2 linked regions of the Actinoplanes lobatus genome follow. Each later gene encodes a partner of the first gene's protein in a complex. Links are inferred from orthologs where the notes say so. Each region holds a gene or a part of one and is shown on either strand. Other genes may lie near its edges. The genes, in order: BJ964_RS18650 and rplJ.

What was found.
Region 2: BJ964_RS18650 (region 1) and rplJ share a complex: the UniProt entries of both Escherichia coli proteins name them as parts of the ribosomal stalk of the 50S ribosomal subunit. The link is inferred for Actinoplanes lobatus from one-to-one orthologs.

Annotation. Positions count from the first base shown.
Region 1 is NZ_JACHNC010000001.1:3,969,978-3,981,013, forward strand. What follows is about bases 4,183-7,060. They hold BJ964_RS18650 (uL11 family ribosomal protein), read left to right. Parts: upstream 4,183-5,347; coding sequence 5,348-5,773; downstream 5,774-7,060. Other genes in these bases: typA (translational GTPase TypA), read right to left, coding at 4,183-4,245; BJ964_RS18645 (lytic transglycosylase domain-containing protein), read left to right, coding at 4,396-5,193; BJ964_RS18655 (ClpP family protease), read right to left, coding at 5,803-6,405; BJ964_RS18660 (sensor histidine kinase), read left to right, coding at 6,508-7,060. Also shown: BJ964_RS18630 (GNAT family N-acetyltransferase), read left to right, coding at 1-453; BJ964_RS18635 (TerC family protein), read left to right, coding at 954-1,955; more of typA, read right to left, coding at 2,383-4,182; more of BJ964_RS18660, read left to right, coding at 7,061-11,036. UniProt on the Escherichia coli protein: Forms part of the ribosomal stalk which helps the ribosome interact with GTP-bound translation factors.
Region 2 is NZ_JACHNC010000001.1:2,849,715-2,860,051, reverse strand. The notes cover bases 1-2,983. They hold rplJ (50S ribosomal protein L10), read right to left. Parts: upstream 1,774-2,983; coding sequence 1,228-1,773; downstream 1-1,227. Other genes in these bases: BJ964_RS13185 (ATP-binding cassette domain-containing protein), read right to left, coding at 2,743-2,983; BJ964_RS13190 (hypothetical protein), read right to left, coding at 2,048-2,746; rplL (50S ribosomal protein L7/L12), read right to left, coding at 796-1,176; rpoB (DNA-directed RNA polymerase subunit beta), read right to left, coding at 1-197. In the rest of the region: more of BJ964_RS13185, read right to left, coding at 2,984-3,579; rplA (50S ribosomal protein L1), read right to left, coding at 3,676-4,395; transcription termination/antitermination protein NusG, read right to left, coding at 4,475-5,185; preprotein translocase subunit SecE, read right to left, coding at 5,230-5,604; BJ964_RS13160 (MaoC family dehydratase), read right to left, coding at 5,862-6,257; BJ964_RS13155 (MaoC family dehydratase N-terminal domain-containing protein), read right to left, coding at 6,257-6,706; rpmG (50S ribosomal protein L33), read right to left, coding at 6,844-7,011; BJ964_RS13135 (putative bifunctional diguanylate cyclase/phosphodiesterase), read right to left, coding at 7,410-9,938. UniProt on the Escherichia coli protein: Forms part of the ribosomal stalk, playing a central role in the interaction of the ribosome with GTP-bound translation factors. Protein L10 is also a translational repressor protein.

The sequences.
Region 1 (11,036 bases):
GAGGGGACCGAGCTGGTCGAGTGGTCAGCCGGGACGGCCGGGCGATTCCACGCCGTGTATGCGGCGGCGTTCCGGGAGCGGCCCGGCTTTCCGGATCCGCCGGCCGCGGAGTGGATCGCGGAGAATGCGGAGGACGACGACTTCCGGCCCGCCTGGTCGCTGCTGGCCGTCCTGCCCGGTATCGGGGACGCCGGCTTCGTGACCGCGGCGGACGGCTGGATCGTGCAGGTCGGTGTCCTGCCTGTGGCCCGGGGAGTGGGTCTCGGCGGTGCGCTGGTCCGGGAGTCGCTGCGGCGGATGACCGGCGCGGGGGCGGGCGAGGCCTGGCTCTGCGTCAACGTCGACAACCCGGCCGCCGGGCTCTACCGCCGGCTCGGGTTCCAGGAGCACGGGCGCCGGGCCCGGTACCGGCGGCCCGGGCTCGACCCGGATCACGACTTCTTCACCGGCTGACGCGACCACACCACGCACCGAACGGCACCCGGGCGTGCCGGCGATCAGTGGCGACCGCGAAGAACGTCGATCAGTGTGACTTCGAGAACCATGTCGGCAAGCGTCCCAAACACACCGGATCGTCGGTGTACCAGTCTGTCGTAGCCGCTGGACTGCGAGGATTTCCGCAGGTCAGGGCGTAGTCTGAGGGGGCGGTCAGCGGCGGGGTCCGAGGACGCCAGAACAGCCTGGATGAGTGGTTTGGCCGCGAGCTGTGCCACTCCCTGTCCTCCCGGTGTGCCGATCGCGCCTCGGATGCGCAACAATGGCTGCTGTGGGAGGGGAGTATTCCCCCGCTCCGGTCTCGTCAACACGGAACGCCTCTCGGGGCGGGCCCGGGGCCGGTGGTCACGGACCGTGCGTGGTTCGTGGCGGAAGAGACCTCCGACAGTCGCACGTCGCTGTTCTCGCTCCGGTCAGGGGTGGGTGCAGCGACGACCCGTGTCTGCCGGAGGTCCTCGTTGAACGTTTCCGCCTGGGTCTGGGTCGCCACCCTGGTCGCCCTCGTCGCTGTGCTAGCCGTCGATCTGCTCATCATCGGCCGCCGGCCACACGAGCCCAGCATGAAGGAAGCGGGAGGCTGGGTCGCGTTCTACGTCGGCCTCGCCGTGCTCTTCGGCATCGGGCTCTGGCTGGCCGCGGGCGGGCAGGCGGCCGGTGAGTTCTACACCGGCTGGCTCACCGAGTATTCGCTGAGCGTCGACAACCTGTTCGTCTTCGTGATCATCATGGCCCGCTTCGCGGTCCCGCGGCACCTGCAACAGAAGGTGCTGCTGATCGGCATCGTGCTGGCGCTCGTCATGCGTGGCGCGTTCATCGCCGCCGGCGCCGCCCTGATCTCGCAGTTCTCCTGGGTCTTCTACATCTTCGGCGCCTTCCTCGTCTACACCGCGATCACGCTGGTCAAGGGCGGGGAGAACGACGAGGACGACTTCAAGGAGAACATCCTGATCCGCTGGGCGAAGCGGGCGCTGCCGCTCTCCTCGTCCTTCGGCGACGGCCGGTTCAGCCTCGTCACCGAGGCCGGCAAGCGGCTGTTCACCCCGATGCTCATCGTGATGATCGCGATCGGCACCACCGACCTGATCTTCGCGCTCGACTCGATCCCGGCGATCTTCGGCATCACGAAGGAGCCGTACCTCGTCTTCACCGCGAACGTGTTCGCGCTGATGGGCCTGCGCCAGCTGTACTTCCTGCTCGGCGGCCTGCTCGAGCGTCTCGTCTACCTCAACATCGGTCTCGCCGTGGTGCTCGCCTTCATCGGCGTGAAGCTGGTCCTCGAGGCCCTGCACACGAACAACCTGCCGTTCCTGCACGGCGGTCAGCCCTTCCACTGGGCTCCGGAGATCCCGATCTGGCTCTCCCTGCTGGTCATCCTCGGCACCCTGGCTGTCGCCACGGTCGCCAGCCTGGCCAAATCCTCCCGCGACCGGAAACGGGAACTGATCACCGCCGAGCGCTGACGACCCGATCAACCCACGCGAGGCCCGAGCGACCCTGTCGCCCGGGCCTCGCCCTTTGCGCCTTGGCAGCCCGGATCACACGGAAGGCCCCGTGAGAGCGGCCGGGCCGGGGTCCGCACTCGGCAAGAGTGTGAGAAGGCGCGAGCGGTGGGGCGGTTCGGAGTGCGCGGGGGGAGTGCTCCGGGGGTACCCCGACGGGTTTTGAAGAGAGCGAGAGAAGCGCTCAGGGCGACGGTGATCCATCGCCACGCAAGGTCTTGGGCGGGGGACGGCCCACGGAGGGACCAAGCCTGACCGCCCGGAGGGGGCCGTCCCCCGCCCAAAACCGTCCCAGGGTGACGGAACCCCAGGAAGAGCGGCGGCGAAAGAAGGGGCGGCAAGGAAAGAGCCCGCCCCGAAGGGCGGGCTCTTCACCGAAAGCGGGCGCTTACTGGTGCTTGCGGCGGGCCGCGGCGCGACCGCGGGCCGTCTGGTCGAGGACGACCTTGCGGATGCGGACCGCGGCCGGGGTGACCTCGACGCACTCGTCCTCGCGGCAGAACTCCAGGGACTGCTCCAGGGACAGCTTGCGCGGCGGGATCACCTTCTCGGTGTTGTCCGCGCTGGCCGCACGCATGTTGGTGAGTTTCTTCTCCTTGGTGATGTTGACGTCCATGTCGTCGTCACGGGAGTTCTCACCGACGATCATGCCTTCGTACACCTCGGTGGCGGGCTCGACGAAGAGCTGCCCGCGTTCCTGGATGTTGATCATCGCGAAGGCGGTGACAGCGCCGGCCCGGTCGGCCACGAGGGAGCCGTTCTGGCGGGTGCGCAGCTCGCCGAACCACGGCTCGTAGGCCTCGAACAGGTGGTGCATGATGCCGGTGCCGCGGGTCTCGGTGAGGAACTCGGTCCGGAAGCCGATCAGGCCACGGGCAGGGACGAGCCACTCCATGCGGAGCCAGCCGGTGCCGTGGTTGATCAGCTCCTCCATGCGGCCCTTGCGGGTGGAGAGCAGCTGGGTGATGGCGCCCATGTACTCGTCGGGGGCGTCGATGGTGAGGCGCTCGACCGGCTCGTGGACCTTGCCGTTGATGGTCTTGGTGACGACCTGCGGCTTGCCCACGGTGAGCTCGTAGTTCTCCCGGCGCATCTGCTCGACCAGGATGGCGAGGGCCAGCTCGCCACGGCCCTGGACCTCCCACGCGTCGGGACGGTCGGTCGGCAGGACGCGCAGCGACACGTTGCCGATGAGCTCCTTGTCGAGGCGGTCCTTGACCATGCGGGCGGTGACCTTGGCGCCCTTGACCTTGCCGACCATCGGCGACGTGTTGGTGCCGATGACCATCGAGATGGCCGGCTCGTCGACGGTGATCAGGGGGAGCGGGATCGGGTTCTCCGCGTCGGCGAGGGTCTCACCGATCATGATCTCGGGGATGCCGGCGAGGGCGATGATGTCGCCGGGGCCGGCGCTCTCGGCGGGCTTGCGCTCCAGGCCCTCGGTGACGAGCAGCTCGGAGATGCGCACGTTGCTGATGGTGCCGTCGGTCTTGCACCAGGCGACGGTCTGGCCCTTGCGGATGGTGCCCTCGTGGACGCGGCAGAGCGCGAGACGGCCGAGGAACGGCGAGGCGTCGAGGTTGACGACGTGCGCCTGCAGCGGGGCGTCCTCATGGAACTTCGGCGCCGGGATGGTGTCGAGGATGGTGCTGAACAGCACGTCGAGGGAGTCGCTGTCCTCGGGGACGGTGCCGTCCTTGGGCTGGGTCAGCGAGGCGATGCCGTCGCGGGCGCAGGCGTAGACGATCGGGAACTCGATCTGGTGCTCGTCGGCGTCGAGGTCGAGGAAGAGCTCGTACGTCTCGTCGACGACCTCCTTGATCCGCGCGTCCGGCCGGTCCACCTTGTTGATGATCAGGATGATCGGCAGCTTGGCGGCCAGGGCCTTGCGCAGCACGAAGCGGGTCTGCGGCAGCGGGCCCTCGGAGGCGTCCACCAACAGGGCGACGCCGTCGACCATGGTCAGGCCGCGCTCGACCTCACCGCCGAAGTCGGCGTGGCCGGGGGTGTCGATGATGTTGATGGTGACGGCTTCGCCCTCGGCGGGCTGGTAGCTGATCGCCGTGTTCTTGGCGAGAATGGTGATGCCCTTTTCCCGCTCCAGGTCCATGGAGTCCATGACGCGGTCGGCCATCTCGCCACGCGCGTGGGACTGGCTGCCCTGGCGCAGCATGGCGTCGACCAGGGTGGTTTTGCCATGGTCGACGTGAGCGATGATGGCGACGTTGCGTAGGTCGGTGCGGGTCTGCATGAGGTCCATTGTTCCCGGCTCAGGTTGCCGATCGTGACACGGGGTCAAGACCCGAATCTTGTGGTCTTCTGTCCGTTTTTCAGTCTCCCGAGATCATCTGATCACTGTTAACGTCCTTCATCGATGTATCACGGGGGAAGGTCTGCATCGATGAAAAAACGCATCAACCTGGTCGCGGCGGTCACGGCGCTGGTCGTGACGGCGGGCTGCGGACTGGCCGGTGCCAGCGAGAACGGGAACGATCCGGTGGGCGCACCGCCGGTGTCGGTGGCGCCCGCCACAACCGAGCCGGTGATCGAGGAGACGACGGCCGCGCCGGTGGAGACCACGACGAAGCCGAAGCCGACGAAGAAGGCCACCAAGTCGCCGACGGCCAGTGCGAGCCCGGTCCAGACGGACTGGAGTCAGGTTCCGGACTGTTTCAGCTACGAGGGCAAGAACATCTCCAAGGCCAAGGCCAAGGCGGCTCTCAAGAAGGCGTCCGGCCGGATCTACTGGCGCACCGAGGCGCCCCAGCTGAAGCTCAACTTCACCCTGGTCAAGGCGGTGTCCTGGCAGGAGAGCGGCTGGCAGAGCGCGATCAAGAACTGTGACGAGGGCTTCGGTCTCATGCAGGTGATGCCGGACACGCTGGACCATATGAACCAGCGGTTCGGCCTGGACTATGACGCGAACGGGAACTATCAGGACAACGCGTACGCCGGGGCGAACTACCTGGCCTGGCTGACCCGGTACTTCGGGGACAACTACTTCAAGGAGAGTTACGACCTGAGCCCCTCGAAGTGCAAGAGCCACTCCAGTTGGTGTCTGCTGAACGTGGTCATCTCGGGCTACAACGCGGGCTACGGCACGGTGGACTCGGCGGCGAAGAGCAAGACGCTGCCCAATCCGGATTACGTCGACTCGGTGCGCTCGCTCATGGCCGACTGCCCCTGCGACAAGTACTGAGGTCAGGCGGGATACACTGGGGGACGTTCCCCGAGACCTCAATTTGGTGCCAACCACGGCGTTCAAGTACTGTCTCGGGGTTGTCGTGTGTCGTTGATGCTGGCGAGCTGCGTTTGTTTCGGCCCGTGCAGCTCACCCAAAGGAGCCCTACTCAATGCCGCCCAAGAAGAAGACTCATGAGGTAACCCTCGCGCTTGAGGCGGGTAACGCCGCGATGGTCGACCTCGGTAAGATGCTCGGCCCGACCGGCGCCAACATGCGTGCCGTCAAGGTCGAGTACGACGAGGCCACCGCGAAGAACCGGGGCGAGATCATCCCGGTCATCGTGTCGGTCTACGAGGACCGCAGCCACACGCTGGCCTACAAGACGCCGCCGACCAGCTTCCTCATCCGGAAGTCCCTGGGCATTCAGTCCGGCGCCGCCAACCCGCTCACCACGACCGTCGGCACGCTCAGTGCCCAGCAGGTCAAGGAGATCGCCGAGCGCAAGCTGGTCGACCTCAACGCGAACGACCTCGATGCCGCGATCAAGATCGTGTCCGGCACCGCCCGTTCCATGGGTGTGAAGGTCGCTTCCTGAAGTAGCTTGATGAGAACGGGCCCCGGTGATCACCGGGGCCCGTTCTTCTTTGGTGCGATCACCTCGTCGATCAGGCCGTACTCCAGGGCCTCGGCGGCGCTCAGGCTCCGGCCGGCGGACAGGTCGTCCTCGATCCGGCTGCGCGGCTTCCCGGTGATCCCGGCCAGCCGGACCACCACCTCCTCCAGCTCACGCAGGTGCTGCCCGGCCGCGGCGGCCACCTCGTCGGCCGTGCCGGTGACCCCGGCGGCCCGCGGCTCGGCGAGTTTGAACCGGGCGTGCCGGTACGCCGACCGCTGATCCGCCGCCGCAAGGATCGCCAGCACCGCCCCGCCCGCCTCCGAGGTGACCAGGGCGTGCACCGGAGCGGACAGTGAGTCGATCACGTCGATCACCGCGAGTGCCGCGCCCAGCTCCCCACCCGGGGTGGCCACGTGCAGCTGGATCGCCTCCGGACCGGCCGCGTCGAGGGTCAGCAGGGCGGCCGCGATCCCGGTCGCCGTCTCGCCGGTCAGCCGGCCGCGAAGCATCACGATCCGTTGTTCGAAGAGCCGCTCCTCGAGCCAACCGGGGAAGCCGGCCTGCTGCGGCGGCCATTCGGGCGGCTGATTCGGCTGCGGGAACAGGGACATCGGCACCTCCGGTCGTCGCGGGGTAGGCCCAGCGTATCCAGGGAGCCGTGGTTCTTCGGGGAAGAGCCACCACCGATGTCCCGGCAATGAGACAACAAGGTTGTGGGTGATGTCGTCTTATATCACAGCGAACGGACCCAGGTGCTCCGCCGGGGCTCCCGCGACGGCTCCACCCTGATCCACAAACGGGCCACCGGACTCGGCGCCGCCCGGCGCATCGAGCGGGAACGGGCCGTGCTGCTCCGGCTCGCCGGCGTCCCCGGAGTGCCCAGGCTCGCCGACCATCAGTCCCGCCAGTTGCTCGTGCTGGAGGACGACGCGGCCTTTCCGGTCCCGCGGCCGATGCCCGTACCCGAGCTTCTGACGATCGGTCGAAGCCTGGCGGCGACGCTCGCCGCCGTGCACCGCGCCGGGGTGGTCCATCGCGACGTCACGCCGGCCAACGTCGTCCTGCCACCCCACGGGCCGGCCCTGCTCATCGACTTCGACCTGGCGCTGGCCGGGGCGGTGGAGGCGGACGAGGCGGGCGGCCCGGTCGGAACGCTCGGCTTCCTGGCCCCGGAGCAGACCGGGCGGATCGGCCCGGCGGTCGATCCCCGCGCCGACCTGTACGGCCTGGGCGCCACCCTCTACACGCTGGCGGTGGGCGAGCCGCCGTTCACCGGCGACGACGCCCTGGAGCTGATCCGCGAGACCCTGGTGGAGCCGCCGCCCGTGCCCGCCGGGCTGCCACCACGTCTCCGCGACATCATCATGCGCCTGCTGGAGAAGGACCCGGCGAACCGCTACCAGAGCGCCGAGGGGCTGCTCCACGATCTGACCCGCTGCCGGGACGATCCCGATGCTGGCTGGCCGCTGGGCGAGCGGGACTTCCCGGCCCGTTTCGTGCCGCCGGCCGCCCTCATCGGCCGGGACCGGGAGGTGCACCTGCTCACCTCGGCGCTGGACCGGGCGCTCACCGAGGGCGGCCGGCCCGTGCTGATCACCGGGCCGTCCGGGATCGGCAAGAGCGCCCTCACCCGCAGCCTGCGGCCGGCGGTCACGGCACGCGGCGGCTGGTTCGCCGCCGGGCGGTTCGAAGAGTTCCGGACCGGTACGACCAGCGGCGGCATCACCCGGGCGCTGCGAAGCCTGATCCGTTGCATCCTCGCCGAACCCGAACCCGAGGTGGCGGCGGACCGCGCGCGGATCGTCGAGGCGCTCGGCCCCAACGCCGTGGTCGCGGTCAACGCGATCCCGGAGATGGCCGATCTGCTCGGCGTCCCGGGCGGGCCGTCCACGTCCGATCCGTCGACCGCCCAGGGCCGGACCGCGGCCGCCGCCCTCGCCCTGATCCGGGCGCTCGCCGCCGGGCACCGGATCGTGATCGTCCTCGAGGATCTCCAGTGGGCCACCGCCGGGACGCACCGGGTCCTGGACGCGATCGTGAACGCCGGGCCGATCCCCGGTCTGCTGTTGGTCGCCACCTACCGGGACGAGGGGCGGCCGCTCGCGGCGCTGCTCGACCGCTGGCAGCGTGACGGTGCGACGGAACCGGTGATCCGGGTCGGCGGACTGGACCGCGAGGGGGCCGCCCGGCTGATCGGCACCGTGCTCCGGATACCCCCGGAGGCCGCGTCCGTGCCGGCCGGGCTGATCGAGGCGGGCGCCGCCGGCAATCCGTTCGCCACGGTCGAGGTGCTCAACGCCCTCCGCGCCGAGGGCCTGCTGCGCCCGGTAACGGACGGCTGGCGGTGGGAAGCGGACGCGATCCGTGACTTCGTCCGCTGCCACGGGGTGCCGCAGCTGCTGGCGGCCCGGATGGATCAGCAGGCGGGCGGGACGCGCCGGATCCTGGCGGCGCTCGCCTGCCTCGGCGGTGACGTCGGTACCGGCTTCCTGGCCATCGCGACCGGGACGTCCGAGGCGGACCTGGCCGCGCGCCTGGCCCCGGCGGTCACCGACGGCCTGATCCTGCTCGCCGACGGCACCGTCCGGTTCCGGCACGACCTGGTACGGCAGGCCGCCCGGGACTGCCTGGCGCCCGGCGACCGGGACCGCCTCCAGCTGAGCATGGCCCGCGAACTGTCCCGGCGGGAGCGGTACCGGCAGGAGGCGGCCGAGCAGTACCTGCCGGTGGTGGACCTGGTGGACGCGCCGGACGAGCGGCGGGCCGCCGCCGGCCTGCTGCACGGCGCCGCGCAACGGACGATGAAGATGACCAACTACCAGGTCTCCGTCGAGTTGCTCGCCGCCGCCGAGCGGCTCCTGGGCCCGGGGGCGGAGGAGCGGGACGCCGTCACCGTGGCCCGGCACACCGCGCTCTACTGCCTGGGCCGGCTCGACGAGGCCGACGAGGTGTACCGGGAGCTGGCCGCCCGGTCCCCGGATCTGCTCGCGCTCGCCGCCGCCACCGCGAACCAGGTCAACAGCCTGACCCAGCGAGGACACATCCGGAAGGCGTACGCCCTCGGCGCGGACCTGCTGCGCCGGTTCGGCATCGACTCCCCGGACGACCCCGGTCCCGTGGTCCACCGGGAGGCGGCCGACCTGCGGGACTGCGCCGCCGATCTGAGCCGTGCCGCGGAGACCGACGATCCCCGGGTGCTCGCGGCGGGCCGGATCCTCAACCGGCTGCTCGCGCCGGCGTACGTGCTGGGCCCGCTGCAACACACGTGGGTGCTGCTCCAGGTCCTGGGGCTGTGGCGGCGTGCGGGGCTGTGCCCGCCGGTGGTCGGCTCGCTCGGCGCGGTGATCTGCGCGACGATCCACCTGTTCGACGACTACCGCACCGGTCACCGGCTGAGCCGGTACGTCGTCGAGGCCGGACGGGAGCACGGCTATCAGGCGGAGACCGCGATCGCCCGGTACATGCACCTCTTCGTGGCCGCGCACTGGTTCGAACCGCTGGAGGACATCGCCGAGGCCGGCCAGGACGCCCGCGAGGAACTGCTGACCGCCGGGGACGTCCAGGTCGCCGCCATGCTCTCGGCCCGTCTGGTGGCCGTGCTGCTGGAGACCGCAGACTCGCTGGAGACGGTCGCCGAGGAGATCGACGCCTCGGTGGCGTTCGCCGAACGCACCGGCAACCGGATCGCGGCCCTGTCGCTGACCGAATGCCGGGCGCTGGTGCGGGTGCTGCGCGGCCGGGAGCCGGGCGCCGAACCGGACGGATCCCCCACCTTCCCGGTGGCGCTGGCCATCCACCACGTCAACCGGGCCCTCGCCGCGCTGATGTGCCAGGACGACGAGGAACTGGACCGGCACGCCGCCGGGGCGATGGAGCACTGCGAGGCGGTTCGCGGGCTCTACACCTGGGCGCTGGCCCGGGTGGTGCGCGGGATCGCCCTGGCCGCCCGGGTCCGGTACGGCGACACCGGCGTCGCCGCCGAGCTCGGCACGATCCGCGACTGGATCGCCCGGCGGGCCGCCGACTCGCCCCGCAACTTCCGGCCGCTGCTGCGCCTGGTCGACGCCGAACGGTGCTGGGCGCTGGGCGATCCCGACGGCGCGGCCCGCGAGTTCGACGCCGGCCTGCACGAGGTGGCCGGCCGGCCGTGGCACCGGGCCGTGCTCGCCCAGCGGGCGGCCCGGTTCCACCTCGACCGGGGGTTCGCACACGCCGGGCGGCAACTGCTGACCGAGGCACGCGACACCTACCGTCAGTGGGGTGCGGAGGGGCCGCTGCGAAGGCTGGAGGCCGAACACCCGTTCCTGCGCGCGGAACGGGTGAGCGACTCCGGCCACGGGGCCGGGGCCGACCGGATCGACCTCATGGCGATCCTGCGGGCCTCCCGCGCGCTGAGCTCGGCCATCACGCTGGCCGACCTGGAGGCGCAGGTCGGGGACGTGCTCAGCGCCATGACCGGGGCCACCCGGGTGCAGCTGGTGCTTCGTCACCCCGAGACGCGGGATCCGCGGCCGGTGCCGGCGACCGCGGTCCGGTACGTGACCCGGACCCGCCGCCCGCTGCTGGTGGCGGACGCGACCCAGGACGACCGGTTCGCGCGGGACCCGTACGTCGCCGGACTCGACCACTGCTCCCTGCTGGCGATGCCCATCCCGAGCCGGACCGTCGACGTCGCCGTCCTGATGCTGGAGAACCACCGGCAGGGCGGCGTGTTCTCCACCGACCGCCTGGAGACGGTGGAGCTGATCGCCGGGCAGCTGGCGGTCTCGCTGGACAACGCGCTGCTCTACGACTCGCTGGAGGACACCGTACGGGTCCGGACCTCCGACCTGGAGGCCGCGAACCAGCTCAAGGCCGACCTGATCGGCATGCTCGGCCACGAGATCAACAACCCGCTCGCGGCGATCCTCGGCGGCCTCGACCTGGTCCTCGACGAGGAGGAGCTGCCGGAGTCCGTCCACCACTCCCTCATCCGGGTGCACCGGACCACCCGGCGGCTCGCCGCCATCGTCCAGGAGGTCCTCGACCTGGTCAGCCTCGACGCCGGCCGGCTCGTCGCGGCGCCCGTCCCGGTCCGGGTCGCCGAGCACGTCGAGGCGGCCCTGGTCGTCGCCGGCGCCGGCCACGTCCCGGTGACGTGCCCGCCGGACCTGGTCGCCGTGGTGCAGCCGAGCCACCTCGACCAGATCCTGACCAACCTGGTCAGCAACGCCGCCAAGTACGGCGGTGGCGCCACCGCCGT
Region 2 (10,337 bases), 1.1 Mb from region 1 along the record:
AGGCCCGAGTGGGCGTGCGGGTCGTCCGTCGTCCGGGCCTGCCAACCCTCATTGCCGACCAGCCAGTCGAAGGACTCGGTCTGGAGTGCGAGGAGGTTGGGGACCTCTAGCTGCTCGGTGATCCGGCCGAAAGAGACCCGGCGGGGTGCGTAAGCGCTCGACGTACGGCTGGTCTTCGCAGGGCGGGAAGCTGCCAAGATGCGTCCTTCCGAGGACCGGTGCTGCTATGCGGCTGAGTTGCTGATGCAACTGGTCTGCGTGCACTCCAATGAGCCCCCGGGAAGTTATCCACATGGATATCCCGAGAGGCATCAAGACAGAAGGCAGCGCAAACTAGCAGTGTAGCCGCTTGGCTAACCGCTGTCCAGCCCACACCCGAGGTGGCCTGCGGAACATGCCACCGTCGCGGCTGACCTGGACCTCTACGGTCAGGGCCGGGACGGGGCCGCTCAGAAACGCGGCAACTACCCCTCTGGTGCCAGTCCGACAGGTATCGGCAGTAGATCCGTTACCCAGCGGGCGGCTGTCGCAAGCGCGGAAACTTGCTGATGTCAGCGTGCCTGTCCGCCGACACACAGTCAAGGGCTGTGCCGCGGGTCGGACGCCCGCGGTCATCCGCCCGGCGCACCGAAGGGGCCTCGACGCACAAATAGCGAACTTTGACAGTCTTTGCCACCCGCAGCGAAGACGGCTCGACAGCACCCCGTTGAGCTGCGCGGACGGCTGGAGAAACAGCGATGGCGGGGACCCGGAACGGATCCCCGCCATCGACCGATGACACTGTGGAGCGTTAGATCACTTGAGGGTGACCTTGGCGCCCTCACCCTCGAGCTTGGCCTTGGCGGCCTCGGCCTTCTCCTTGTTGACACCCTCGAGGATCGCCTTCGGGGCGGACTCGACGGCGTCCTTGGCCTCCTTGAGGCCCAGGCCGGTCAGCTCACGCACGACCTTGATGACCTGGATCTTCTTGCCACCGTCGCCCTCGAGGACAACGTCGAAGGAGTCCTTCTCGGCCTCGGCCTCGGCCGGGGCAGCACCCGGGGCGGCGGCAACGGCGACCGGAGCGGCAGCCTTGACGTCGAAGACGTCCTCGAACTGCTTCACGAACTCGGAGAGCTCGATGAGGGTCATCTCCTTGAAGGCCTCGAGCAGGTCTTCGGTGCTGATCTTCGCCATGTGAGGCAACCTTTCCTAAGAAATCTGACGTTTAACGGTTTCCGCGAGGCATCAGGCCTCGGCGGAACCAGCCTGTTCGCGCTGCGCCCGCAGAGCCTCGACCGTGCGCACCGTCTTGGTGAGGGGCGCCTGGAACGTGGCAGCGGCCTTGCTCAGGTTGGCCTTCATGGCGCCGGCCAGCTTGGCCAGCAGAACCTCACGGGACTCGAGGTCAGCAAGCTTGTTGACCTCGTCCGCCGTGATGGCCTTGCCCTCGAAGACACCGCCCTTGATGACGAGAACGGGGTGGGCCTTGGCGAAGGCACGGAGGCCCTTGGCCGCCTCGACCACATCACCGTTCACGAAGGCGAGCGCGGTAGGACCGGTGAACAGCGCGTCGAGGCCCTCGATACCCGCGTCAGCCGCGGCACGCTTCGCGAGCGTGTTCTTGGCGACGGCGTACTTGTTCTCGCCGCCCAGCGACCGCCGGAGCTCGGTGAGCTCCTTCACGGTGAGGCCGCGGTATTCGGTCAACACGGTGGCCGCCGAACCACGGAAGTGATCCGTGAGCTCGGAAACAGCCGAAGCCTTGTCGGCCCGGACCGGCTTGTCCGCCATGTCCCTCCTCTCTCAGTGCTTCAGCCACTGGTCGAGAGGGTCCGTACAAAGCAAAACGCCCCGGCGCAGGGCACGGGGCGGACTCGAACACACGCTCACACGCGGTCGACGATCACGAACCGTTCTCCCTACGCGGGTCGCCCGCTTTCAGCGGGACCTTCGGCCGCGGCCTCCGTCGAGATGACGGCTGCTGCGGCGACCAGCGGTCTATGGGTGGAACTTCGAGATGCAACACTACGCGGACCTGTCACGGAACGCCAAATCGGGGCCGGGACTACGAGCGTGCGCGCCGCAGGCCGGCGTACCCGGCGAGGGCCGCGGCACACCACAGGACCGTCCAGACGACCAGGACCAGCAGGGTGGCGGCGTCCGGCGGGTGATCCCCGCCCATCTCCCGGGCGGTGGCCATCACCGGCGGCACCAGCCACGGGGCGATCGAGCCGGTCAGGCCGAGCACGATGACCAGGATCGAGCCGCTCACCAGGACCACGACACCGGGCAGGAGCCGCCGGGTGACCGCTCGTCCGGACAGGGCGCCGAGCGTCACGGCGGCGGCCATCGACAGCACGTGCGCCAGGATCCCGAGCAGGATGCCGGTCTGCGTCGACGGCTCGGCGCTATCGGGTCGCGGTGGAGCGATCGCGCCGAGCGGCCACGGGACCAGCATCGCGACCAGGCACACCACCGCGGCGAGGAACACGGCGGCGAGCAGGCCGCCGGCGCCCTCCCGCAACGGGCCGACGGCGAGGCGGGCCAGCCGGCGCTGAGCGTCCGGTTCGGTGTCCAGCAACAGTTTGGTGAGCCAGGCCAGCACCGGGAACAGGCAGACCGCCGAGTAGGCGTAGGCGTGCATGGCGAGCGACGGCCCGCCACCGTGGAGGATGGAGAAGATCACCAGCAGGGTGATCAGGGGCGCCACAGCGCGGCCACCGCGCAGAAAACCGGCGAGGCGCATCCGGGTCAGCGCGATCATCGCCCCTCACTCTCGGTGCTCTCGATTCCGGGTACGCCCATCGCCCTCTGCCTCGGGAAGGAGCTCGTCCCGCGTACCCCGGCCGGGTCTCGCTCCCGGACCCCGAGGACACGGTGACCGGAGGCACGGAGCCGGTCCACCGTCGCGGCGGCCTCATGCCGTCGCGCCACCACCTCGACCACCACCTCGTCGGCGCCGGTGTCCGGCTCGGGCTCGGGCTCGGGCTCGGGCTCGCCGGTGTGGTGCAGCCCGTGGCCGGTGACGGTCCAGTGGATCGCGCCCGGCAGGTTGGCGATCTCGCCACGGTGATCGCTGACCAGGACCGCCCCGCCGGCAGCGGTGACCTCGGTGACGAGTTCCGGGATGAGCTGCCGGGACGGGGCGTCGAGACCCTCCCAGGGCTCGTCCAGGACCAGCAGGCCGGGTGTGGTGAGCAGAGCCTGGGCCAGGCCGACCTTCTGCGCGGTGCCCTTGGAGAGGTCCGGCAGCGGGGTGTCGGCGTGCCCTGTCAGGCCGAGCCGCTCGAGCCACCGGTCGGCGCCGGCCGCGGGCAGGCCACGGATCTGGGCCATCGAGCGCAGGTAGCCGATCGTGGTGAACGGCTGGGCGGCCGGGAAGCGTTCGGGGACCCAGCCCACCACGGCCGGCCGGTCGTGGATCACGCCCCGGGACGGGCGGAGCACCCCCGCGGCGAGTTGCAGCAGGGTCGACTTGCCGGCGCCGTTGCGGCCGAGCACCACGATCGTCTGCCCGGGCTCCACCGCGGCGTCGATGTCCTGCAGCGTCCAGTCGGCGCGTCGCGCGTACCGGAACCAGACTTTGTCGAAGCGCACGGCCGGAAGCCTGCCACAGAGACCGCCTTCGACGCAGGCCCGGGAAACACGAAATCCCCCGGGGAAGTCCCCGGGGGATTTCGAGAGATGCGACCGTCAGGCGGTGGCGTCCGAGCCGCGCAGGTTCTTGTGCACGTTCGGGTCGACCTGGATGCCGGGGCCCATCGTGGTGGTGATGGTGACCTTCTTCAGGTACTTGCCCTTGGCGGCGGACGGCTTCGAGCGCAGGACCTCGTCGAGGACCGCGCCGTAGTTGTCGATCAGCTGCTCCGGCGAGAAGGACGCCTTGCCGATGATCAGGTGCAGGTTGGAGTGCTTGTCCACCCGGAAGGTGATCTTGCCGCCCTTGATCTCGTTGACGGCCTTGGTGACGTCCATGGTCACGGTGCCGGTCTTCGGGTTCGGCATGAGGCCACGCGGGCCGAGGATCCGGGCGATCCGGCCGATCTTGGCCATCTGGTCCGGCGTCGCGATCGCGGCGTCGAAGTCCAGCCAGCCACCCTGGATCCGGGCGACGAGCTCGTCGGTGCCGACCTCGTCGGCGCCGGCCGCGACGGCCTCCTCGGCCTTCGCGCCCTGGGCGAACACGATGACGCGGGCGGTCTTACCGGTGCCGTGCGGCAGGTTGACGGTGCCGCGGACCATCTGGTCGGCCTTACGCGGGTCGACACCGAGGCGCATCGCGACCTCGACGGTGGCGTCGAACTTGGCGGAGCCGGTCTCCTTGGCGAGGACGACCGCGTCCTTCGGCTCGTAGAGCTTGTTGACGTCGATCTTCTCGACGGCGGCGCGGTACACCTTGCTGCGCTGTGCCATTTCACTTACTCCTGTGGTAGATGGCGGGGCCGCTTCGGATGCGCGGCCCCTCCCACTGATATCGCCGGGGATCCGGCGATCAGATCTTGGTGACCTGGTTGAAGTTCAGCTCGACCGGGGTCTCCCGGCCGAAGATCGACACCAGGACCTTGAGCTTCTGCTGGTCGGCGTTGATCTCGCTGATCGAGGCCGGCAGCGAGGCGAACGCGCCGTCGGTCACCGTGACCGAGTCGCCCACCTCGAAGTCGAGCACCTTGACCTCGGGCTTCGCCTTCTTCTCCTCGGCCTGGACAGCCGGGGCCAGCCACTTCAGCACCTCGTCGAGGGAGAGCGGGGCCGGCCGGTCGACCCGGTCGGTGGCGCCCACGAAGCCGGTCACACCGGGCGTGTTGCGCACGCAGGAGTAGGACTCCGGGCTCAGGTCCATCCGGACCAGGATGTAGCCGGGGAAGACCTTGGCCTGCACCTGGTTGCGCTTGCCGTTCTTGACCTCGACCTCTTCGCGGGTCGGCACCTCGACCTGGAAGATGAACTCCTCCATGTCGAGGCTCGTGATCCGGGTCTCGAGGTTGGTCTTGACCTTGTTCTCGTAGCCCGCGTAGGAGTGCACGACATACCAGTCGCCGGGGGCGTAGCGCAGCTTCTGCCGCAGCTCCTTGACCGGGTCGTAGTCCTCGTCAGCCTCGGGCGCCTGAGCCTCGACCGGCTCGGCGGCCTCGACCGGCTCTTCGGTCTCCAGCGACGACTGCTCGTCAGCAAACTGCGCGGTCTCGTCGTCGTACTCAGGCACGCTCGCTCACTTCCAAAAGTCTTCGGTTCGCGGATCGCCGGACGTCAGCCCAGCGCCCATAGCATCGCTTTACCGAACGCGTAGTCCAGGCCGGCCACGATGGTGGTCATGATCACCACGAAGACGATCACCACAGCGGTGTAGGTGAGCAGCTCTTTACGGGTCGGCCAGATGACCTTGCGAAGCTCGCTGACGACCTCACGGAAGAAGCCGCCCACCCGGCCGAAAAGACCCGAACGCCGACCCGACTTCTTGGTCTTGGGGCTTTCCGAGTCGCTCCGCTCGGCGACGGCGGTGCCACCGCCGGCGGTCACCAGCGCGTCATCGGCGTTGTCGTCCGGAACATCGCCACCGGCGGCGGCGGCGAGCAGCTCGTCGTCGCCCGGGACGTCGTCACCGGGCCGGTCCTTCTCGGCCACTTCGCCCTACTTCCGTCGTCGGTGGTCTTGAATCCTGTCAGCGCTCGACCGGACGCGGAATTTGTGCGAACCGCGCACCGGGCGGGCACGTCTAGGAGAAATGCGCAGGGGTGACAGGACTTGAACCTGCAGCCTGCGGTTTTGGAGACCGCTGCTCTGCCAATTGAGCTACACCCCTTTGCGGAGCTGCTGTCTTTCGAATCACAGCCCCACGGCGCATCACTGTACCGGTACGCCGGGCATTACCCCAACCCGGGCTACCGCTTACTGATGAGCGCCTGTGCCAAGGACAGTACCTTGTCCCCATTGCATGTCGCAGTCAGGCTCAGCCGAGTGTGCCCCTCATCGGTGACCTCCTTGACCGTGGCGGACACCACGACCTCGGTCCCCTCGTCGGTGTCGGGCACCGGGACGGGGCGGCTGAAACGCACGCTGAACTCGACCACCGCGTCCGGAGCGCCGGCCCACTCGGTGACGGCACGGCCCACCAGAGCCATCGTGAACATGCCGTGCGCGATGACGCCGGGCAGCCCGACGCCGGTGGCGAACCGGTCACTCCAGTGGATGGGGTTGAAGTCGCCCGAGGCGCCCGCGTAGCGGACCAGATCGGCCCGGGTCACCCGAAAGGTCTTCGGCTCCAATGCGTCGGCCATCAGTGCTCCTCACCGCGCTGGACCAGCTTCGACCAGACCGTGACCACCGGCTCGCCGGCCTCGGTGGTCACCTCGGTCCGGGTGGTGATGAACTCGTGGCCACCCCGGCTGGTGATCTCGTCCACCGAGTTGACGCAGATCAGAGCGTCCCCGGCGACCACCGGACGGGTGTAGGCGAACCGCTGGTCGCCGTGCACCACCCGGGTGTAGTCGAGGCCCAGGGCGGGATCGGCGATGACCTGACGGCTGGCCGCCATGGTGATCGCGACCGGGAAGGTGGGCGGGGCCACCACGTCCGGATAGCCGAGGGCGCGCGCGGCCGCGGGGTCGTGGTACGCCGCGTCGGTGGCGCCGATCGCCCGGGCGAACTCACGGATCTTCTCCCGACCGACCAGGTACGGCTCGGTGGGCGGCCAGCTACGGCCGACGAACGATTGGTCCAGAGGCATGCCCACAAACTACCCTCCGGGGCCATCCCAGAAATAGCACTGTCAGTGCAAAAATATCGAGGATGCTGCGGAAACAGCACTGCGCCGCCCGGAGTGACTCCGGGCGGCGCAGTGTGAAGATCAGATGTTGCGAGAGATCAACGGGTCTCGCGGTGCAGGGTGTGCTTCCCGTCGCGCGGGCAGAACTTCTTCAGCTCGACGCGGTCCGGGTCGTTACGCCGGTTCTTCTTGGTGATGTAGTTCCGGTCCTTGCACTCCGTGCACGCCAGGGTGATCTTCGGACGGACGTCGGTCGCCTTGGCCACGGCGGGGTGCCTTCCTGCTAACGGATTTCTTACTGACGACGAACCAGCGTAGACGCTCGGTCAGCCGCTTCGCAAAGTGGGGCCCCGGTTGGGGCACCACAGAAGAGTAGCGATGGCCGGACTTGAACCGGCGACACAACGATTATGAGTCGTTTGCTCTACCGACTGAGCTACACCGCCGAGCCAGGCTCATCAGTTCAGCGCCTGGCGAGGCGGAACGAACCCGGTAGAGCCCCCTTACGGAATCGAACCGTAGACCTTCTCCTTACCATGGAGACGCTCTGCCGACTGAGCTAAGGGGGCTTGCTGCTTGCGATCTCTCGCTCGCTGCTGGAGTAAGACTACACGGCCTGTCGGCGGGGGTGAAATCAGTATCCCCATTACCGGGAATCGCCTGGTCAGATGACTGCTCGAAGCCGGCGGACCTCACCGGTGGGAGTGGACTCCGGCTCGGTCTGAGCGCTCAGCCAGGCCTCCAGACGCTCGAACGGCAGGGGCCGGCTGAACAGATAGCCCTGACCGATCTCGCAGCCCATCTCCTCGAGCAGCTCCAGGGTCAGTTCGCTCTCCACACCCTCGGCGACCACGGTGAGGCCGAACTCCCGGGACAGGCCGATCACCGCGCGGACGATCGCGAGGTCACCCGAATCGGTGGCCATGCCCTGGACGAAACTGTCGTCGATCTTCACCTCGTGGACCGGCCACTGGCGCAGATAGGCCAGCGACGAGGCGCCCGTCCCGAAGTCGTCGACACTGAGGCGCACCCCCAGGTCGCGCAGCCGGTAGAGGGACGGCAGGACCCGCTCGATGTCGCCCAGCATGCCCGGCTCGGACACCTCGAAGGTGACCAGGCCGGGATCCACCCCGTGCTCCTCCAGCAGGTCCCGGACCAGCTCCGGGAAGTGCGAGTCGAGCAGGGTGCGGGCGGAGAGGTTGACCGCGATGGCGAGCGGCCGCTCCGCGTCGGTCCAGGCCCGGCAGCGGCGCAGGCCGGCGACGAGCACCACCTCGGTGAGGCGGGCCAGCTGGCCGGTGTGCTCGGCGACCGCCACGAAGTCCTCCGGGGCGACCTCGCCGTGCGCCGGGTGCACCCAGCGGGCCAGGCACTCGACGCCCAGCACGTGCCGGTCGGCGAGCGTCACCTTGGGCTGGAAGTAGACCTCCAGCTGCTCGTTGTCGAGGGCCCGGCGCAGGTCCGCGGCGATGCCCAGGCGACGGACCGCACGGGACTCCAGGGCCGGATGGAAGGGCTGCACGCCGTACGGAAGGACCTTGGCCGCGTTGGCGGCCAGCTCGGCCCGCTGGAGCAGGGTCTCCGGGTCGCTGCCGTGGTCGGGATAGATCGAGACGCCGACCGCCGTGTTCACGTCCAGGGTGAGCGAGCCCACCGCCATCGGGCCGCGCAGGCGCTCCCGCATCCGGGTGGCGATCTCGATCGTGGCGTCGATGCTCGCGGCCCGCAGGGTGACCACGAACTCGTCCCCACCGATCCGGCCGACCAGCGCTCCCGGGTCGGCGATACCGCGGATCCGGTCGGCGGCCTCGACGAGCAGTTTGTCGCCGGCCGCATGGCCCATCGACTCGTTCACGTTCCGCTGGCCGTCGACGTCGAACAGCATGATCGCGACGACCTCGTCCTCGGCGCGGACCTTGACCGACTCGGCGAGCGCGTCGATCACCCGGCGCCGGTTGGGCAGGCCGGTCAGCCGATCGTGGTACGCGTCGTAGCGCAGCCGGTCGACCAGCCGCGAATTCTCCACCGCGACCGCGGCGTGCGCGGCGATCGTCTCAAGCACCTGCACGTCGGCTTCCCGGAAGGTACGGTTGTCGCCGACCCGGTTGACGACCTCCAGCGTGCCGATGATGGCCTGACCCGAGCGCAACGGGATGACCAGGGCGTCCTTGACCTTCGCCGACCGCAGGCAGGGCCGCAGGTCCTCGGTCTCGGCGAAGCGGGCGCCGACACCGACCGCCGACTTCATCTCGACCGCCCGCTGGCGGACCTCCTCCGGTATGGGTGCGATGTCCAGCAGGCCGCGGTGCTCGACCCGGGCGGTCAGCAGCACCTCCGGGTGCCGGCCCTGCGGGGCGAGCCAGAGCGTCGCGAACTCCGACTGCATCAGCGAGCGCACCCGGCCCAGCAGCACGTCAGGCAGACCGCTGCGGCCGCTCTCGTCCCGGACCGCCTGGGTCAGCTCGTAGACCTCGGCCAGGGTCCGGTGGCGGCGGAAGAACTCCGCGTACGACCGGAGGACCATCACCAGGGCGGCGACCAGGATGGCGAGCAGGATGGCGGACCAGGCGGTCGCCTCGAGCGCGACCAGGAAGATGAGGCCGACCACGATGTTGATGCCGTCGACGGTCATCGCCGAGAAGCCGGCGCGCAGCGCGTCCCGGCCGGTGCGCGGGCTCTGCACGAGCGTGAACACACCGGCGAGGCTGAGGAGCTCGACCAGATAGCTGAGGCCGACCGCGGCGGCCAGGATGGCCCAGGTGCGCGGGCCCGCGTCCTCGATGGGCGCGAAGGAGGCGATCAGCAGCAGGGCCGCGCAGTTGCCGGCGGCCGATTTGGCGACGTTGAAGGAGAGTTTCGTGACCGGATAGTTCGCCCGGTAGTGGTGCACCAGATTGGCGCCGCTCACCACCAGGACCACCATCACCGGTGGGAGGTAGAACAGTGCCAGGACGAGCGGCACGTCGGTCACCGCGACCGTGAAACTGCTGCGCCAGATGACGACGTTGAAAACGTCCCGATAGGCGATCAGGTACGCGATGAAGAACGCGAGGCCGGCCGGCCAAGCGCTATACCACCCAGGCTCCGCCACCCAGAAGCCCGCCGTGCAAACGAGGGCGAACACCACCAGCGGCCACGTGATCAACCACGCCCGCTGCGCGCCACCATGCCGGACCGGGGACCGCTCGACCATCGAGAATCCTCTCTAGCCGATCGGCCCCTAGTCCGTCAACGTGTCTGACCCATCAGGCCCAGTCAAGCGCCGGGTTGCTCTGAACCTGGACCGCGCTGGTCGCCTCATCAGCTGTCGATGCCCCAACGGTGACGCCACCGAAGACAACGGCAAGCACAAAAACCAAGCCAGCGAAGCGGCCCAGCTTTTTTGCAGACATAGTCCTGCTCCTCGAGTCGGGGAATCGCATCAGGGTGGGGGTCACATGATGGTGCCACACCAGTTGTGCGACAGGCAGCGTTCAGCGGCGGGTCGTGGCGACGCTCCGGTAAATCCTGGCCGAACGGCTGAACAGACCCTCACGCCTACTGCTGAAGAATTGACGGCTTTATAGCCCATTTAGGCGGAGAAGTGAGGCAA